Regions from separate parts of the uncultured Ligilactobacillus sp. genome, predicted to be linked through region 1. Evidence: predicted binding sites of a transcription regulator. Region 1 holds the regulator's gene; each other region holds the start of a gene.
What was found. The regulator Rex, encoded in region 1, represses fermentation and respiration genes when NADH is low (regulators of the CRP and FNR family bind a similar motif). The targets are predictions, from matches to a motif close to TTGTGAANTANTTCACAA.
Positions count from the first base shown of each region.

Region 1 (6,029 bases):
GCTGTAGCTGTGACTTATGGCCCAGGCTTAGTGGGATCATTATTAGTTGGGGTCACAGCCGCTAAGATGATCGCTTTTGCACATGATCTTCCCTTGATCCCGGTCAATCATATGGCGGGGCATATCTATGCTGCCAATTTTGCTGGTGAGATCAAATTTCCAGCTTTAGCATTACTTGTTTCAGGTGGACATACGGAATTAGTTTACCTTGCTGGACCAAATGACTTTAAGATCATTGGTGAGACGCGTGATGATGCGGCGGGTGAAGCGTATGATAAGGTCGGACGCGTTTTAGGATTAGCGTATCCAGCTGGAAAAGAGATAGATGAATTAGCACATAAAGGTAGAGATACTTTTGATTTCCCACGTGCAATGGAAAAAGAGGACAACTATGACTTCAGTTTTAGTGGATTAAAGAGTGCCTTCATCAATACAGTCCATCATGCTGATCAAGTAAAAGAGATCTTGGATAAAGCTGACTTAGCGGCTAGTTTCCAACAAAGCGTTGTTGATGTTTTAGCTCAAAAAACAGTCCGTGCATTGGAGAATTATCCGGTCAAACAATTGATCTTGGCTGGTGGTGTGGCAGCTAATCAAGGTTTACGTGATCGTTTAGATGAAGAGTTGAAACGCTTTGAAGATGTTGAATTATTAAAAGCACCTTTAAAACTTTGTGGTGATAATGCGGCGATGATCGGTGCTGCTGGTTATGCGGCTTACAATGATAAGATCTTTGCTAACTTAGACCTAAATGCTGACCCGAGTTTAGAATTTGATTGGTTAGAAGAAAACTAGATAATAGAAGTGATCAGAGCTATATGAATAACGCGGGCCCCACTATGATCTTGCATAGTGAGGCCCGCGTTATTTTCTAGGAGTTATCTGCACTGTTCTAGTTTTTGCGGTTGAAATTTTCTAGTTCCATGCTGCTGTTTTCCCAAGATGCTTCTGCTTTTGCTAATTGGGTCGTGATCGTTTCGAGCTGTGCTTGTAATTTTGCCATCTTATCGAGGTCATTGAAGTTTTCTGGTAATGCCATCGCTTGTTCTAATTCAGTTTTATTTTCATCGAGTTCTTCAACTCTAGCTTCTAATTCAGCGACTTTACGTGTGAGTTTGCGTTCCATTTTTTGATGCTCTTTACTTTGAGCATAGCTTTGTTTCCCAGCGGATATCTCTTTTTTAGTTACGACTACAGACTGTGTTGCTTTGGCCTTTGCTTGAGCTAACTCAGCTTGTTCTTCTTTTTTAGCTACATAATAGTCGTAATCACCTAAATAAAGTGTGCTACCAGTTGGAGCGATCTCTAAGACGCTGGTGGCTACTTTGTTGATGAAATAACGGTCGTGTGAGACTAAGAGGATCGTGCCGTCAAATTCTTTGATAGCTTGCTCTAAGACCTCTTTACTGTCAATATCTAAATGGTTGGTCGGTTCGTCTAGAATTAGGAAATTATCGTGTTTCATCGCAAGTTTTGTCAGTAATAAACGCGCTTTTTCGCCCCCAGATAGACTGTGGACCATCTTTTTGACATCGTCACCACTGAAAAGAAAGCTCCCTAGGATCGAACGGATATCTTTTTCAGGTGTCGTTGGATGATCATCCCAAAGTTCATTTAAGACGGTTTTTTGTGGGTGAAGATTGTGTTGCTCTTGATCGTAGTAACCGGGATGGACATTGGTACCAAACGTAGCTTTTCCTTTGATGAAGGGTCGTTTACCAAGAATACTTTTTAACAAGGTCGATTTACCGATCCCGTTTGGTCCCACGACTGCAAATATTTGGCGTTTGCGCAGTTCAAAGTTGATCGGTTCGGAAATGATCTGACCATCATAGCCGATCGCGCCGTCACTGACTGTTAAAACGACATTGCCACTTTCTTGCTCAGCTTTGAAGCGAAAATGCATATTTTTTTCAGGCCCTTCAGGACGATCGAGGCGATCCATTTTTTCGAGCTGTTTACGTTTGCTTTGAGCTCGTTTAGTTGTAGAAGCCCGCACGAGATTTTTGTTGACGAAATCTTCGAGTTTATGGATCTCGGTCTGTTGTTTTTCATAGTTCTTCCACGCTAACTGAGCTCTTTTTTCACGTTCCGTGATATAGTTGGAATAATTTCCTTTGTAGTAGTGAGCTTTACCATGTGTGATCTCATAAACTTCATTGACGATCTTATCTAGAAAATAGCGGTCATGAGAAACGATCAAGAGAGCGCCTTGATAATTTTGGATATAAGCTTCTAACCAAGTTAAAGTTTCAATATCTAAGTGGTTAGTTGGTTCGTCTAAGATCAAAAGATCGCGTTTTTCCAAAAGTAATTTAGCCAAGGCAAGGCGGGTCTTTTGGCCTCCAGAAAGCGAGGCGATCGGGCGCTCGTGATCTTCTGGATAAAAATGAAAACCGTGTAAAACAGAACGGATCTCATTTTCATAACCATAGCCGTTTTGCTCTTTAAAATCATGTAATAGTTGATCATAGCGACTTAGTAATTGTTGATAAGCTTTTGAGGCATGATCTGCATTTGGATCAGCGATCTGTGCCTCTAATTTGTGGAGATCTTGTTCCATTTGGCGTAAATTATCAAAGACGCTAAGCATTTCTTCATAGATCGTCTTATCGGATTCAAGCCCAGTATTTTGGGCAAGATAGCCCATTGTTAAGCCTTTTTTTGTTACGATCTGACCTTTGTCAGGAGCCTGTTCACCGATGATCATTTTTAAAAGTGTCGATTTACCGGCACCGTTTTTTCCGACCAAAGCGATACGAGAATGTTCCTGAATATCGAGATCGATATTTTCAAATAAGACATCCGCACCAAAATGGCGAGCGACTTGTTGTGCTTGTAATAAAATCATTTTTTCACCTACTTGAATAATTAGTCGATTCACAAAGTTAAAAAATTAAAACTGCGCTAAGACAGCAATTATTAGTTACATTGTGAATTAATTTACAATTTTTTAATTTTTTTAGTACAGTTGTTATGCTAAAATTTATCATATTGAGTAATCTGAGAGGAGAAACTAGATGGTGAACCCAAATATTCCTAAGGCAACGGCAAAACGTTTGCCGATCTATTACCGCTATCTCAATATTTTAGCGGATGCTGGTAAAAAGCATGTCTCTTCGACTGAATTAGCTGAAGCTGTTAAGATAGATCCAGCAACGATCCGACGTGATCTCTCATATTTTGGTGCTTTAGGCAAGCGTGGCTACGGTTATGATATCACAAGCTTGCAAGCATTTTTCAAAAAAACGCTACGTCAAGATAAATTAAATAATGTAGCTTTGATCGGAGTGGGCAATCTAGGCCATGCGTTATTGAATTATAACTTTCACAAGAGCAATAACGCGCGGATCAGTGCGGCCTTTGATATCGACCCAAAGATCACTGGTTTGATCCAAAGTGGGATCCCAGTCTATCCGATGGAAGATATGCAAGAGCAACTCCAACTACAGCAAATAGAGATCGCGATCTTGACGGTTCCAGCTGATAAAGCTCAGACCGTGACTGATGAATTAGTTGCAGCAGGCATCAAGGGGATCTTGAACTTTACTCCATTGCGGATCACGGTCCCTAACGATGTTCGCGTCCAAAATGTCGATCTGACTAATGAATTGCAGACCTTGATCTATTTTTTGCAACACTTTGAATAACTATGAAAAAGGATGTGTGTACCACACATCCTTTTTTGTTACCAAGCACTTATAATAATAAGCAAGTTCATTAAGCTATGGGCTAAGATCGTGATGCGTAAACGGCCTGTCTTAGCATATAGAAAACAAAGTACCAGTCCAATACCAGCATAAGTCAAATAATGTCCGTCTTGATGAGCGAAACTAAAGAGTAAACTAGAGGCAAGGGCAGCTCCTATTGGGTCGATCACGGAGCCGAGATTAGCAAATAAGACTTTGCGAAAGACGAATTCTTCCATGATCGGAGCTAAAATGACAATATTTACCAAATAATATGGATATTTGGTAAGAACTGCCAAAAGATACCCAGTATTAGCCGAATAACTAGGCTGTCCGAGAAAATTGATCTCTATATATGAACTTAGCCATTGCAACAAAACAAGCGCTAGTGTACCAAAAATAATGTAATAGATTTCTTGGCGAAGTGCAAGCTTTTTTGAAGTGCGCAAAAAACGATCTTTAAAAGGAAATTTGTGCGCCAAGTAGAGCATCATACAACAACCAATGAGATCTAAAACGGTCACGGCTGGGTAATACCAGGCATTTTTGAAGATCATCCACAATAAAGGGGGCAGAGTCATTGTGCCACAATAGATACTTAAAATGATAAGTGAATTTAACTGTAACTGTTTTTTCATCAATAAAGATCCTAACTATAAAGTTTCAATAGTTAGATTATATGTTTTTACCGCTATTTATTCAAACCAATTTCAAAAATATTTTAGCACTCTTGGGGTATGAGTGATAAAATACTTGCAATTTAAAAGTAAAGTTAGTATAGTAATAGTTGTAATCGATTAGCACTCAGGTTGTTAGAGTGCTAAAAAGAATTTGGAGGGATATAACGTGCTTAAACCATTAGGAGATCGCGTGATTTTAGAGGTCGAAAAAGAAGAAGAAAAAACTGTGGGTGGGATCGTTTTAGCTGGCGGTGCTAAAGAAAAACCACAAACAGCTAAAGTTGTTGCTGTTGGTACGGGACGTATCCTTGATGATGGCAAAAAATTAGAAATGACACTTAAAGTCGGTGATGTTGTCGTTTTTGACAAGTACGCTGGTGCTCAAGTTGAATTTGAAGGTCAAGAATATTTAGTAATGCACGAAAAAGATATTCTTGCCGTTGTGGAATAAATATATAAGTAAACATTGAATTTAATTCGTATGAGGTGAATTAGAAATGGCAAAAGAAATCAAGTTTTCAGAAGATGCACGCGCAAAGATGCTTGCTGGTGTAGATAAGTTAGCTGATACTGTAAAATCAACGATCGGTCCTAAGGGTCGTAATGTTGTTTTGGAACAATCATACGGCACACCAACGATCACAAATGATGGTGTAACGATCGCTAAGGCGATCGAATTAGAAGATCATTTTGAAAATATGGGTGCTAAGCTTGTAGCTGAAGTAGCTTCCAAGACTAATGATATTGCTGGCGATGGTACAACAACAGCTACTGTTTTGACACAATCGATCGTTAACGAAGGAATGAAAAATGTGACGGCTGGTGCTAACCCAGTAGGTATCCGTCGCGGGATCGAATTGGCTACTAAAGCTGCAGTAGATGCTTTGCACAAGATGTCACACAAAGTTGAATCTAAGAGTGATATTGCTCAGATCGCATCTATTTCTTCAGCTAATGAAGAAGTTGGTAAATTGATCGCTGATGCCATGGAAAAGGTCGGTAACGACGGTGTGATCACGATCGAAGAATCCAAAGGGATCGATACTTCACTAGATGTTGTTGAAGGTATGCAATTTGATCGTGGTTATCTTTCTCAATACATGGTAACTGACAATGATAAGATGGAAGCAGATCTTGAAAATCCATATATCTTGGTAACTGATAAGAAGATCTCTAACATCCAAGAAGTTTTACCATTATTACAATCCATCGTTGAACAAGGTCGTCCATTGTTGATCATTGCTGACGATGTTGATGGTGAAGCATTGCCTACGCTTGTTTTGAACAAGATCCGTGGGACATTCAATGTAGTAGCTGTTAAAGCTCCAGGTTTTGGTGATCGTCGTAAAGAAATGTTACAAGATATCGCTGTTTTAACTGGTGCAACTGTGATCACGGATGACCTTGGTCTTCAATTAAAGGATACGACTTTAGATCAATTAGGGACAGCTGGTCGTGTAACAGTTACAAAAGAAAATACAACGATCGTTGAAGGTGCTGGCGATAAAGCACAGATCGCTGAACGTGTTGAACAACTCAAAAAGCAGATCGCTGAAACGACCTCTGAATTTGATAAAGAAAAACTCCAAGAACGTTTAGCCAAATTAGCTGGTGGGGTAGCCGTTATCAAAGTCGGGGCTGCTACTGAAACCGAATTAAA
Region 1 is NZ_CAQLEL010000081.1:13,079-19,107, forward strand. Features, by position in the region: gene tsaD (tRNA (adenosine(37)-N6)-threonylcarbamoyltransferase complex transferase subunit TsaD) at 1-795, shown strand, start outside; gene Q9Q35_RS05535 (ATP-binding cassette domain-containing protein) at 893-2,851, opposite strand; gene Q9Q35_RS05540 (redox-sensing transcriptional repressor Rex) at 3,021-3,650, shown strand; gene Q9Q35_RS05545 (CPBP family intramembrane glutamic endopeptidase) at 3,689-4,327, opposite strand; gene groES (co-chaperone GroES) at 4,536-4,820, shown strand; gene groL (chaperonin GroEL) at 4,867-6,029, shown strand, end outside.

Region 2 (6,029 bases), on a different contig from region 1:
TTGCATAGCGATCGAGATACATAAACCGTGTGGCAACCCAAATTCCCCACCTGTTTTATGGGCGATCGAGTGGTTGATACCCAAGAAGGCATTAGCAAATGCCATCCCACCTAATGTAGCAGCGTAATGCATGTTTTCACGTGCTTGTTCACCAGCAGCCGTTGGGTTCTTTGGATCAAAGTTGTATGAATCAACTAAGTTTTCAAAGACTAACTTGATCGCTTCAAGCGCCCATGGACGGGTAAATTCAGATGACATCACTGAAACATATGCTTCTAACGCATGTGATAAAGTATCTATCCCAGAAAGAGCAACAGTGCGTTTTGGCACAGTCATAACAAATTCTGGATCCACGATCGCCACTTGTGGTGTCAATTCGTAATCAGCCAAAGGATACTTCACGTGTGTCTTATCATCAGTGATGACCGCAAATGGTGTCACTTCTGAGCCAGTACCTGATGTCGTTGGGATCGCAAATAATTTAGTTGCTGTTGCATGGTGGAATTTAACGATCCGTTTACGAATATCAACGAATTTTTGTTGCAACAATAAGAACAATTCGCTGACTTTATCGTAGTCATCCATGAAACCAGCTGGTTGATCTAAGGAGTATTCATAGATATAACGTGCGATCTTAGCTGCATCCAAGGATGAACCACCACCAAGAGCGATCACTGTATCTGGCTTAAATTCCGCCATTTGACGGGCGATCTCGATCGTTTGACCTAATGTTGGATCTGGTTTTACTGTTCCGTAAAGCGCCGTTTTCACTGGTGTATCACGCACTGCTAATTGATCGTAAACTTTATCAACGAAGCCAAATTGGACCATTCCTGGATCGGCTACGATAAAGGCACGCTTGATATCTTCTGTCTCATCTTGTAAATATGAGATCGCATTGTTTTCATAGTAGATCTTTTCTGGCAAGCGTACCCATTGTGGACGGTTACGACGTTTAGCAACTGTCTTAATGTTCAAAAGATCACCTGTTGATAAGTTATGTGACAATGAATTTTTCCCCCATGATCCTGTTCCGAGTGTCAAACTTGGACGCAATGCATCCGTATAAATATCACCGATCCCACCGATCGAATCTGGTTGGTTGACTAAGATGCGAGCTGACTTGATCTTGTCACTAAATTCATTGATAAATGGATCTGTTTGAGAACCGATCTGGATCGCAGCATTGTGACCTGCACCTTGGTAATCTAGCAAAGCACCAACGATCTTAACACCGTCATTGCGGTCTTTAGCTTTATAAATAGACAAGAGTGGTGATAATTTTTCAGAGGATAACTTTTCACCGATGTTTTTAGCATCTAATTCAAATAACATCACGTCTTTATCTTCTGGTAAAAAGACACCAGCTTGTTCTGCGATCCAACGTGCACTCTTACCTGCGACTGGACCATTTACCCCGTGATTATCATTAAAGACAAAATCTTCGATCTTAGCATAGTCTTCTTTTGGTACTAAATATGCACCTTTTTCTTGCATCTTTTGTAACCAAGCGTCATAGACTGGAGCTTCAACAACAGCTGAGTTTTCTGTCGCACAGATCATCCCATTATCAAAACGCTTAGACATCAAAAGATCTTCGACAGCACGGTCTAAGTTGGCTGTGTGATCAACAAAAACCGCCCCGTTACCTGCACCGACACCCATTGACGGGTTACCTGAGCGTAACGCTGCATTGACCATTCCTGGACCACCAGTTGCCAAGATAGATGCGATCTTTGGATTTTGGATCAAACCAGTTGTGTTTTCAAGCGATGGTTTTTCGACCCATTGAATGATATTTTTTGGTGCTCCAGCTGCTAGTGCTGCCTCATAGATGATCTTAGCTGCGTGTACTGAACAGTTTTGTGCTTGTGGGTGGAAAGCAAAGACGATCGCATTGCGAGTCTTTAAAGCCATTAAAGCCTTGAACATTGTGGTCGAAGTTGGATTGGTCGTTGGTACGATCCCTGCTAAGACACCTAATGGAGCTGCGATCTTAACTTGGCCTTTGATCTTATCTTCCGAAATGACACCGACTGTCTTTTCATTTTTGATCAAATTATAAATATTTTCTGTCGCAAACCGGTTCTTAGTATCCTTATCTTCAACTACCCCACGTCCAGTTTCATCGACTGCTTCGTGAGCTAAAGTCAAAGCTGCTTCAGAGCCAGCTAAAGCTGCGGCAGCTACGATCTTATCAACTTGTTCTTGCGTAAAGGTCGCATATTCTTGTTCTGCCTTTAACGCTTTTTCGACCAAGCCATCGGTATAAACGCGAGCTGCTTGCATCTTTGCTTCCTTTTCTTCTGGAGTTAATACTTTTTTCTTTGGCTTTTCTTTGCTCATCTATCTGGAACCTCCCAAAATAATTAAACTAAAAGTGACTAGTAATTCACTCGATAAACTTTTTCGTGAATACTTTCACTAACTATATTAACCCTTATTGATACCGATTTCAATTTATTTTACTCTTTCTTAAACAAGAAATACGCCCAGCCGAAACAGCGCTTACTTTATGTAAAAATTAACTTTTTGTTCATATACTCCAAAAAACATTTTTTTAGGCAACTCCATCAAAAAACCATAATTTTTTTAGCTAACACCTAATACTTTGTGCATTTTTTATCTTATTTACAGCAACCGTGTTCGACAATGCAAACACGGGACTCACCACGATGCAAAGACACATCTTGATAAGTCCCGTGTTATTATACGACGTTTAACCAGCTACAAATGCCGGTAGACCCTTGACCGCCCGATAGATAGCTTGTTCTACTTGGATCCCCGTCAAATTCTTAGCCACCGCAAAACCTTGGAATTGATCCTTGATCTTGGCTAAAGCATAACTCGTGTTGTGTTTATTTTGGTTTTGGACCATGATCACATAATCCGCTTCATTCAAGCGCCGTGAGAAATAATTTTCTGGATCACGGCGATGATAGAATGCATCGACCATCAGCATCTTACCATTGTGCGCCTCAATGATCGCTTCGTATTTATCACGATATAATTCGCGCCCGACAACGATCCCGACTGTCTTACCTTCTAGATCAAATTCGATCGTCGGTTGATATTGTGGTTTAGGACCCTTCTCTTTTTTTGGAGCTGGCGTGGCGACTTTTTCTTGGCGTTCAGGATAGACCCAAGCTAGCGAGATATCTTCATTTTGACGTTCACCACGCAATTGGGCATACCAACGCAACCGCACGATACTGCCTTCATGGATATTATATGCTTGAGCTGGGATCTTATACTCAAATAATTCGCCATCGACTCGAAGCTTTTTCCCACTTACATTGCGTTTAACGATCAGTTCATTATCGGTGTTGACCTCAACTACCCCACGATCAAAGGTCACCGTATTAGGATAATACGACTCAGCTGGTCGTCTGATCAATTTTGTGATCCGAGGTGAATCCGTATGGGCGTTGCTGACTAAGATCGCATCGCCATTTTTAGGATTGAATTGATTCCGGATCGTTTCTCTAAATCTCAATTCTTTATTGTTTTTATTATAGGCTTTAAAACCGATCCGACGCGTTGAGACTTTATAGACCATTACCATATCAAATAGTCGCTCAAAGATCTTTGGGTCTTTTTGCACCCAATTGTCCAACGCTTGACTATCACCTTTTTCACTCAACAAAGTTTGCAAAGTTTGCGAAGTTCGATCTATTTTAGCCTTTTCTTTGCTCTCTTCGGTAGGTTCATCCACCAGCGGTTCAACTTTTTTTGCCGCTGGTTTAGACTCCTTTTCAACTTTTTCTACTAGTTTTGATCTTGATCCAATTTCTCCTTCAGGCTGAGCCTGCGGACCTTCCTCTTCATCTTCTTTTACTTCAGGTGTTACTGATGTTTGCTTTTCTTCGATCACTTTAGCTGAACTTCCCTTAGCTGCCATTTGTAAGATCAACTGGATCGCTTTAGCACCAAGAGTTAGTTCCTGCTCACTATTCCCCATCACATCGAGCAATTGTTGTACTTCTTTGCGATAATCATGCATCTGCAGATTCCCCTTTCTTAATTTACTAAAATTTTCGCCCACACTTCTATTCTAAACCACTACTCGTAAAAGATATACAAGAAAAAAAATAAGACGTTGGCAAAAATACCAACATCTTATCAAGTAACTATTTGCTGACTGAATATGGCGTTCCATCCAAGGTTTGGTTCAAGCCATCGATCGTTTCATCGCCGATATATTCAGCGGTTTTCTTTTCCAAATCGACCTTAACATTTTTCACGACGCGACTTAAACTTTCACGCACTTTCTTAGCGCAACCTTCACATTTCATACCTTCAACTTTTACTGTATGTTTTTCCATTACTGTCATCCTCACTTAGTTTAATTTTACGCGGTTCAACCGCAAAGCATTCAAAACAACTGATACCGAACTAAAACTCATGCACAAAGCAGCGATCATTGGGTCAAGCAACGGTCCACCAAAAAACGTCAATACGCCTAAAGCGATTGGAATACCGAGACAGTTGTAGAAAAAGGCCCAGAAGAGATTTTCTTTGATGTTGACCAAAGTCTTGTGACTCAACAATAGTGCTTGGGCTAGTGAACTGAGATCTGAATTCATCAAAACGACATCAGCAGAATCGATCGCCACATCAGTCCCATTGCCGATCGCAACTCCGACATCTGCATTAGCTAAAGCCGGCGCATCATTGATACCATCTCCGACCATCGCGACCTTTTGTCCCTTAGCTTGTAATTCTAAGACGACCTCTGCTTTATCAGCCGGCAAGACATCACTGATAACTTCACTGATCTGAACTTGTTTGGCGATCGCTTTAGCAGTCTTTTCATTATCGCCCGTCAACATCACGATCCTTGCTCCTAACTTATGCAGTTGTGCTATCGCACGGTGACTATCTTTTTTTAGTGGATCTTGGACAGCGATCACACCTAATAAGTCTTTTTCAGTGCTCAAAAACATCACCGTTTTACCAGCTTGCGTCAAAGCCTGGGCCTGTTTTAATAGTGGTGTTTCAGTTGGGAGCTTTTGTTTGACTAAAAGTTTATAGTTGCCCAAAAAATACATCACTCCATCGATCTTAGCCGTCAATCCCTGCCCAGGCAAGGTCTCAAAGTCACTGACAGGTAGCGTTTCAGCCGTTGACGCCTGTAAGATCGCATGGGCTAACGGATGCTTAGTATAAAATTCTAGGCTAGCTGCTAACTGTAAGATCGTGGTTGGATCTATCCCTGGTCTAGCCAAAATATCGGTCACCACTGGTTTTCCTTGAGTGATCGTTCCCGTCTTATCCAAGACTACCGTTGTCACTTGAGATAGCTGTTCTAAAGCTGTTCCATTTTTGAACAAGATCCCCGCTTTGGCGGCTTTACCAGTCCCGACCATGATCGCAGTCGGGGTCGCTAGCCCTAGAGCACATGGACAAGCGATCACTAAAACCGAAACAAAGATCGTTAAACTAAAGCCTAACGAATGCCCCGTCAAAAGCCACGCCAGTGCGCCTAGAGTTGCGATCACCATGATCACTGGCACAAAATATCCAGCTATCTGATCGGCTAGCCGTGCGATCGGAGCCTTTGAACCCTGTGCTTTAGCGACCAAGGCTACGATCTGTGAAAGTGCCGTTTGACTTCCGATCCGCGTTGCACGACAGGTCAATTGACCAACTTGGCTGACCGTCCCAGCACTCACGAGGTCCCCAGTGCTTTTGGCTACCGGCAAGCTCTCACCAGTCAACATCGATTCATCGACAGTCGTCTCACCTGCCAAGACGATACCATCGACAGGAATGCTCTGTCCTGCTTGAACCAAAAAGGTATCCCCGACTTTAAGCTCTGAAACAGGCACTTCTTTGGTCTGCCCCTTGGCTACGACTAGCAAGGCTTTTTTAGGTACCAATGTCAAAAGCGAGGTCAAAGCAAAATTAGTCTTTTGCTTTGAGAGATCTTCAAAGTACTTGCCTAACATGACAAGAGCAACGATCATTCCAGCTGCCTCGTAGTAGAGATCATAGTGTTGCCCTGTTACTACAGCTAGATAAGTATT
Region 2 is NZ_CAQLEL010000065.1:6,742-12,770, reverse strand. Features, by position in the region: gene adhE (bifunctional acetaldehyde-CoA/alcohol dehydrogenase) at 1-2,346, opposite strand, end outside; gene Q9Q35_RS03605 (hypothetical protein) at 2,720-4,003, opposite strand; gene Q9Q35_RS03600 (heavy-metal-associated domain-containing protein) at 4,131-4,325, opposite strand; gene Q9Q35_RS03595 (cation-translocating P-type ATPase) at 4,341-6,029, opposite strand, start outside.
Region 2: adhE (bifunctional acetaldehyde-CoA/alcohol dehydrogenase) is a predicted target of Rex. The motif match lies at 2,410-2,427, and genes of this name have one in related genera.

Region 3 (6,029 bases), on a different contig from region 1:
CTTGTTTGAAAGAGCGGTATAATTTCATATGCTCTAAGAAAACGACTGGATCATCTGAGCGGATCGCTGCCGTCAATAAGCCCTTGGCATCGTATGGATCACTTGGAATAACTACCTTTAACCCAGGCGTTTGTGCCATCAGACCTTCCAAACTATCAGAGTGTAGTTCTGGCGTATGGACCCCACCACCAAACGGCGCTCTGATAGTCACTGGCATTTTACGGGTACCACCTAAACGGAACCGTGTCCGAGCGATCTGAGCTGCGATCTCATCCATAACTTCAAAGACAAAACCAAAGAATTGGATCTCAGGAACAGGGCGAAAACCTGTCAAGGCTAACCCAACTGCTAGACCACCGATCCCCGATTCAGCTAAGGGCGTATCAAAGACTTGATCTTCACCGACTTTTTCTTGTAAACCATCAGTAGCGCGAAAAACACCACCATTTCGACCAACGTCTTCACCAAATACCAAAACATTTTTATCGCGTTTCAATTCATCTTCCAAAGCTTGTGTAATTGCTTTGATCATCGTTGTTTTAGCCATTATGCTTCCTCCTTAGCCGCAAATTTTGCAATTTGTTCCTCTAAAGTCGGTGGTGTTTCTACAAAGACATTTTGAAGATATTCACTCACCTTTTGTTTTGGTGCTTGTTCAGTCTTTTTCATTGCTTCATTGATCTGTTCATTTACTTCTTCAATGTAAGCTTCTTCTTGTTCTTCTGACCAGAGACCTTTTTCATCTAAATACGTGCGCAATCTTACCAATGGGTCTTTCTTTTCCCATTCAGCTTCTTCATCAGCGGTCCGATAACGATGCGGATCATCACCAGAAAGTGTATGTGGACCAAATCGATACGTCAAAGTCTCGATCAAGACTGGCCCATTGCCCTCTACACTGTATTTACGTGCCTCGCTCATGACTAAATATACTGCCAAAGCATCCATCCCATCAACTTGGATACCTGGGATCCCAGCAGCTAGACCTTTTTGCGCTAAGGTTGGAGCCGCAGTTTGAACTGCTCTTGGTACCGAGATCGCATAACCGTTATTTTGCACAACAAAGATCGCAGGTGCTTGATATGCACCTGCAAAGTTGATCCCTTCGTAAAAATCACCTTGGGAAGTACCACCATCACCAGTATACGTATACGCTACATTCTTAGCGCCTTTTTTCTTGAACCCTAAAGCCACACCAGCAGCTTGAACGTATTGAGCCCCGATAATGATCTGTGGTGGTAAAGCAGCTAGATCTTCTGGATATTCATTTCCTAAAACATGCCCACGTGACCATAAGAAAGCCTTTTCCAAAGGTAGCCCATGTAAGACTAATTGAGGAACATCACGATAAGCTGGCAATAAGAAATCTGTCTTTTCCATCGCAAATTCAGATGCGATCTGAGATGCTTCTTCCCCAGCAGTTGGAGCAAAAAAGCCTAAACGCCCTTGACGATTCAACTTGGTAGAACGTTCGTCTAGTACACGTGACCACAACATTTGTTTAAACAATTCCACGATCTGTTCATCACTTAGATCTGGGAAAAAGTTTGGATCGATCACTTTACCATTTTCATCCAAAACTTGAAGCGGTTTAATTTCACTAGGGGAGATCGTCTTTAACGCTTCAAAATCAATTTTTTGTGCCATTTTAAAACTTCCTTTCTTCAAACATAAGGAATCAATCTTATTTTCAATCTTTGTACAGCGCTTACATTGTCAATTATAACGTATTGTTCACTAAATGTTAATTTTGTGCACTCTTTAATTTGTTGTCCGACGCCTTAGAAATATTGATTTTGTGCAATATTTCGTGCGTAAACTTTTTTTATCTTGTAGACAATGTTACTTTTATCACAAACATCTAGCTTAAAATATGTTTTAATTTTTTAAATTAAATCACAATATTACCAACGTTTTACTCTGGATCGTTTTATTTGTAACTTATAGACATTAGAACTATAATATTTTTGTAGATGTAGAAGGGAAGTTTTATATATGACACGTCGTAATGATTCCAAGCTCGAACATCGGCTTGAAGAAAACCGTCTAAACGATGCTAGACGTCGTGAAAACGAAGAAAAAGAACAAGAAGCTAAAAAGCATCGCGAAAAATGATCCTTGATGCTATAAAAAAGTCCGAAATTAAAATTCGGACTTTTTTACATATTTAGAAAGTAGATGATCAAATGGAGCTCACAGAAACTAAGCGAAAACTATTTATTTTTACCCTATTGGCAGGGACCTTTACCATGTCGATCAGTCAATCAGCACTTTCAACTGCTTATCCTGCCTTGATGCACTTCTTTACTGTTGATGCCGCAACGATTCAATGGTTGACGACAGGCTTTATGTTAATGATGTGCGTGATGATACCAGTCAGCCCATGGCTTCTCAGTAATATTTCTTTTAAACATCTCTATCTCAGTGTCTTAGCCCTCTTTGGGATCGGCACCTTAATGATAATTTTTGCCCCAACTTTTTGGCTCGCACTATTAGGGCGCTTGTTAGAGGCTACTGCTGTCGGCATCTTGTTTCCGTCATTTCAAACTATCTTGATGACGATCACTCCTAAAAACAAGCGCGGACAAACTATGGGAGTTGCTGGTTTAGTCATGGGTTCAGCCTTAGCTGTTGGGCCGATCATCTCTGGGATCGTCTTAAATTTTTTACGTTGGCAAGATCTCTTTTGGCTATTTTGCTTTTTAATGCTCGTGATCTTCTTGGTCGCTTGTGTGACGATCAGTGATGTCATGGAGCGTAAGCCATCCCAATTAGATGTTTGCTCTTTATTCTATGAAGGATCTGGGCTATGCATGGTGCTATATGCACTTACTGCCTTTAAAGATCCCACCCACTTTCTATCAAGTGCTTTACTCTTACTTTCAGGCCTTGGTTTACTGATAGCATTTTGCCATCGTCAACTAAAACTGACTGAACCACTCCTAGAATTGCGGATCGTTAAATATTTAGATTTTGATATTGGGCTATTGCTAACAGGGCTTTCTTACGTTTCCTTGATCGTAGTCACGATCGTTTTTCCGCTCTATTATCAAAAGATCCTCGGTCTAAGTCCGTTAGCTTCTGGGCTTTCCTTGGTCTTACCTGCTGTTTTACTGAGCATATTAAATCCTGTGACCGGTAAGCTGTCCGATAAATGGGGCTTTAAACCTGTTCTTTTGATCGGAGTCTGCATGTTGCTCAGTGGCTGGGCTGGATCGCTCTTATGGCAAGATCACCTTGGACTACCGCTCTTGATCGTCTTTTCAATGATGATCGAAGGGGGCAACGCCTTTGTCATGATGCCTGCTACAACTCTGGGAGCTAATTCCGTCCCTAAAAACTTGATCTCACATGCAACTGCACTAACGACTACGATCCGCCAGCTACTTGGTAGTCTAGGTGTCATGGTCGCGACTCTATTGTTAAGCAGTGCCGGTCAAAGTATCACCCAAAAATCAAGCTATTCACGCGTCTTTATCTGCTTTTTACTCATTGAAGCCATAGCTTTAATCTTAGCGTTACGCTTAAAAGAAGTTAAAAAATAAGCTAGGAGAGACCCATGCAAGTGGGTGCTCCTAGCTTATTTGTTGTTTCAAAAAATTAAATCTCGGTACCTAAGATCCTAATAAGGATCGGCGATGATCGATTCATCGCTTAATCAAAATCTAAAATGATATTATTGGTCAAAACGTCGGTGTAACTATATGATACGCGTTCAACGGCATTTTCTTCGTGACTTAATTCTACGATAAATACAGCGGGGAAAGTTTCCCGCAAGATCCCATGACGTTTAGTAACTTTTTTGCGTCCGACATGGGACGTTACCGTTAAACCAGCGCCAATGCAATTGTCGAGCTTGCTTTTGATTTTTACTAATGTAGTTGGCAATACGCTTCACCTCTCTGTGTAGAGCATTGTAACATAATTTTACAAAAAACGCAATTATACCATACCCGAACAAACACTTCAATATTTAAAAGTTATTTTTTGACGATTTTTTCAGCGACTAAAGCATCAGCCAATTCGATCATTTGTGCGATCGTTAACTTTTCAGCACGGATCCCTGGTTCGATTTTGACCTTAGCTAAAGCTGTCTGCATCTTTTCTTTGATCTCAGGGGCCTTACCATACATTCCTTGCAAATTATTCCAAAGACTCTTGCGTCGATGTAAAAAGATGCCTTTGACCATTTGCTTGAAGAACTTTTCATCAACTGGCTGATAGGTTTGAACGTTTTTTTTCTCTAATACAATGATCGCAGAATCAACTTTAGGTTGAGGAATGAAGACCGTTTTAGGCACGATGAAAGCTACTTTAGCATCCATCTCGTATTGCACCGCCACACTCAAAGAACCGTAATCTTTGGTCCCTGGAACGGCAGCTAAACGATCAGCCACTTCTTTTTGCATCATCACAACGATACGCTCAAAATCAACTGGTGCTTCCAACAGATGTAAAATGATCGGTGTCGTAATGTAATATGGTAAATTAGCCACCAACTTGATCTTATGCTTTCCATCAAAATTTTTAGCGATCAATTCCACTAGATCGGCTTTAAGTACATCTTGATGAACGACTGTCACGTTATCATAAGGTGCCAAAGTATCAGCTAAAACAGGGATCAAACGGTCATCGATCTCTAGTGCCATGACTTGATGTGCATTCTTAGCCAGCTGTTCAGTCAAAGCCCCGATCCCTGGTCCGATCTCGATCACGTCATCTTCTGGCGTTACATCAGCAGCGGCCACGATCTTATTTAAAATATTGATATCAGTTAAAAAGTTTTGGCCTAAACTCTTTTTAAACGTCAGACCATAACTCTCCATGATCGCCCGCGTTCTAGTTGGTGAGGCGATCTCTGGTAATTGATTATTCATCGATTTTCCCTTCCTCTACTTGTTCTAAATATCTTAGTGCAGCGGCAAATTCTTCTGGTGTGATCTGAAAGAGCTTCAACCGCTTATAGAGTTGTTTTCCGTTGACATAGCCGATCCGCAAATATTCGCCCAAGATCTGGCGTTTGATCTTGGCCTTAGGTCCTGATATCAAGCCCGCTACTGCTAGATCTTCACGACTGATCATTGGGATCGCATCTGGCTCTTCTGTATATAAATTACGTAAAGCTTCTCTGATCGCCTCTGGATCAGCATGTTCAACGCCAAGACTGCCCTTGTGATCTGGAGTAGCAGCTTTTTTAGTCAAAAAAGCATGCTTGACCCCTGGAACGGCTTCTTGGATGATCTTACGGATCTTTTCACCTGAAAAATCAGGGTCTGTAAAGACGATGACTCCGCGTTTATCATGCAATTCTTCGATCTGGGCTAGTGTCTCATCACTGATCGCAGATCCTCTAGTTTCAAGAGTATCTGCATTGACGGCTAAATTGATCCGCTTGGTATCATCTTTACCTTCAACAACGATAACTTCTTTGATCTTCATCTTATCTGTCATTTTATCTTCAACACTTTCTTTGCATTAGCAGTTGTGATCTGCGCTAATTTTTCAGGCGCTATTTGCCTTTCTTTAGCTAAAAATTCTAAAGTATAGCGGGTCATTGCTGGTTCATTGATCTTACCCCGAAATGGCATTGGTGTCAGATAAGGTGCATCTGTTTCGACTAACATATGCTCCAATGGTGTCACCAAAGCTGCCTGTTTAACTTCCTTAGCATTACCAAAAGTCACGACACCACTAAATGACAATTCCATCCCTAAGTCCAAAAATTTTTCGGCCCAGTTTGCATCCCCGTTAAAACTGTGCATGATCCCACCGATCTTTGCGATATCTGCTCCTTTCAAGATCTCATAACAGTCCGCGATAGCATCTCGATCATGGATGCTTATCGGAAGTTGTAATTCATGTGCGAGCTTTACTTGACGTTCAAAAACTTCCCATTGGACTTTTTTAGGTACATCACAGTGATAATCAAGCCCGATCTCCCCGAGTGCCTTTACTTTCGGGTGCGCCAAGACTTCGCATAATTTTTTTTCAAAGTTTGCATCATAGTCTAAAGCACTTTCGGGATGACA
Region 3 is NZ_CAQLEL010000074.1:22,858-28,886, forward strand. Features, by position in the region: gene Q9Q35_RS04720 (alpha-ketoacid dehydrogenase subunit beta) at 1-547, opposite strand, end outside; gene pdhA (pyruvate dehydrogenase (acetyl-transferring) E1 component subunit alpha) at 547-1,647, opposite strand; gene Q9Q35_RS04730 (MFS transporter) at 2,187-3,545, shown strand; gene Q9Q35_RS04735 (Veg family protein) at 3,655-3,888, opposite strand; gene rsmA (16S rRNA (adenine(1518)-N(6)/adenine(1519)-N(6))-dimethyltransferase RsmA) at 3,981-4,877, opposite strand; gene rnmV (ribonuclease M5) at 4,870-5,439, opposite strand; gene Q9Q35_RS04750 (TatD family hydrolase) at 5,448-6,029, opposite strand, start outside.
Region 3: pdhA (pyruvate dehydrogenase (acetyl-transferring) E1 component subunit alpha) is a predicted target of Rex. The motif match lies at 1,885-1,902, and genes of this name have one in related genera.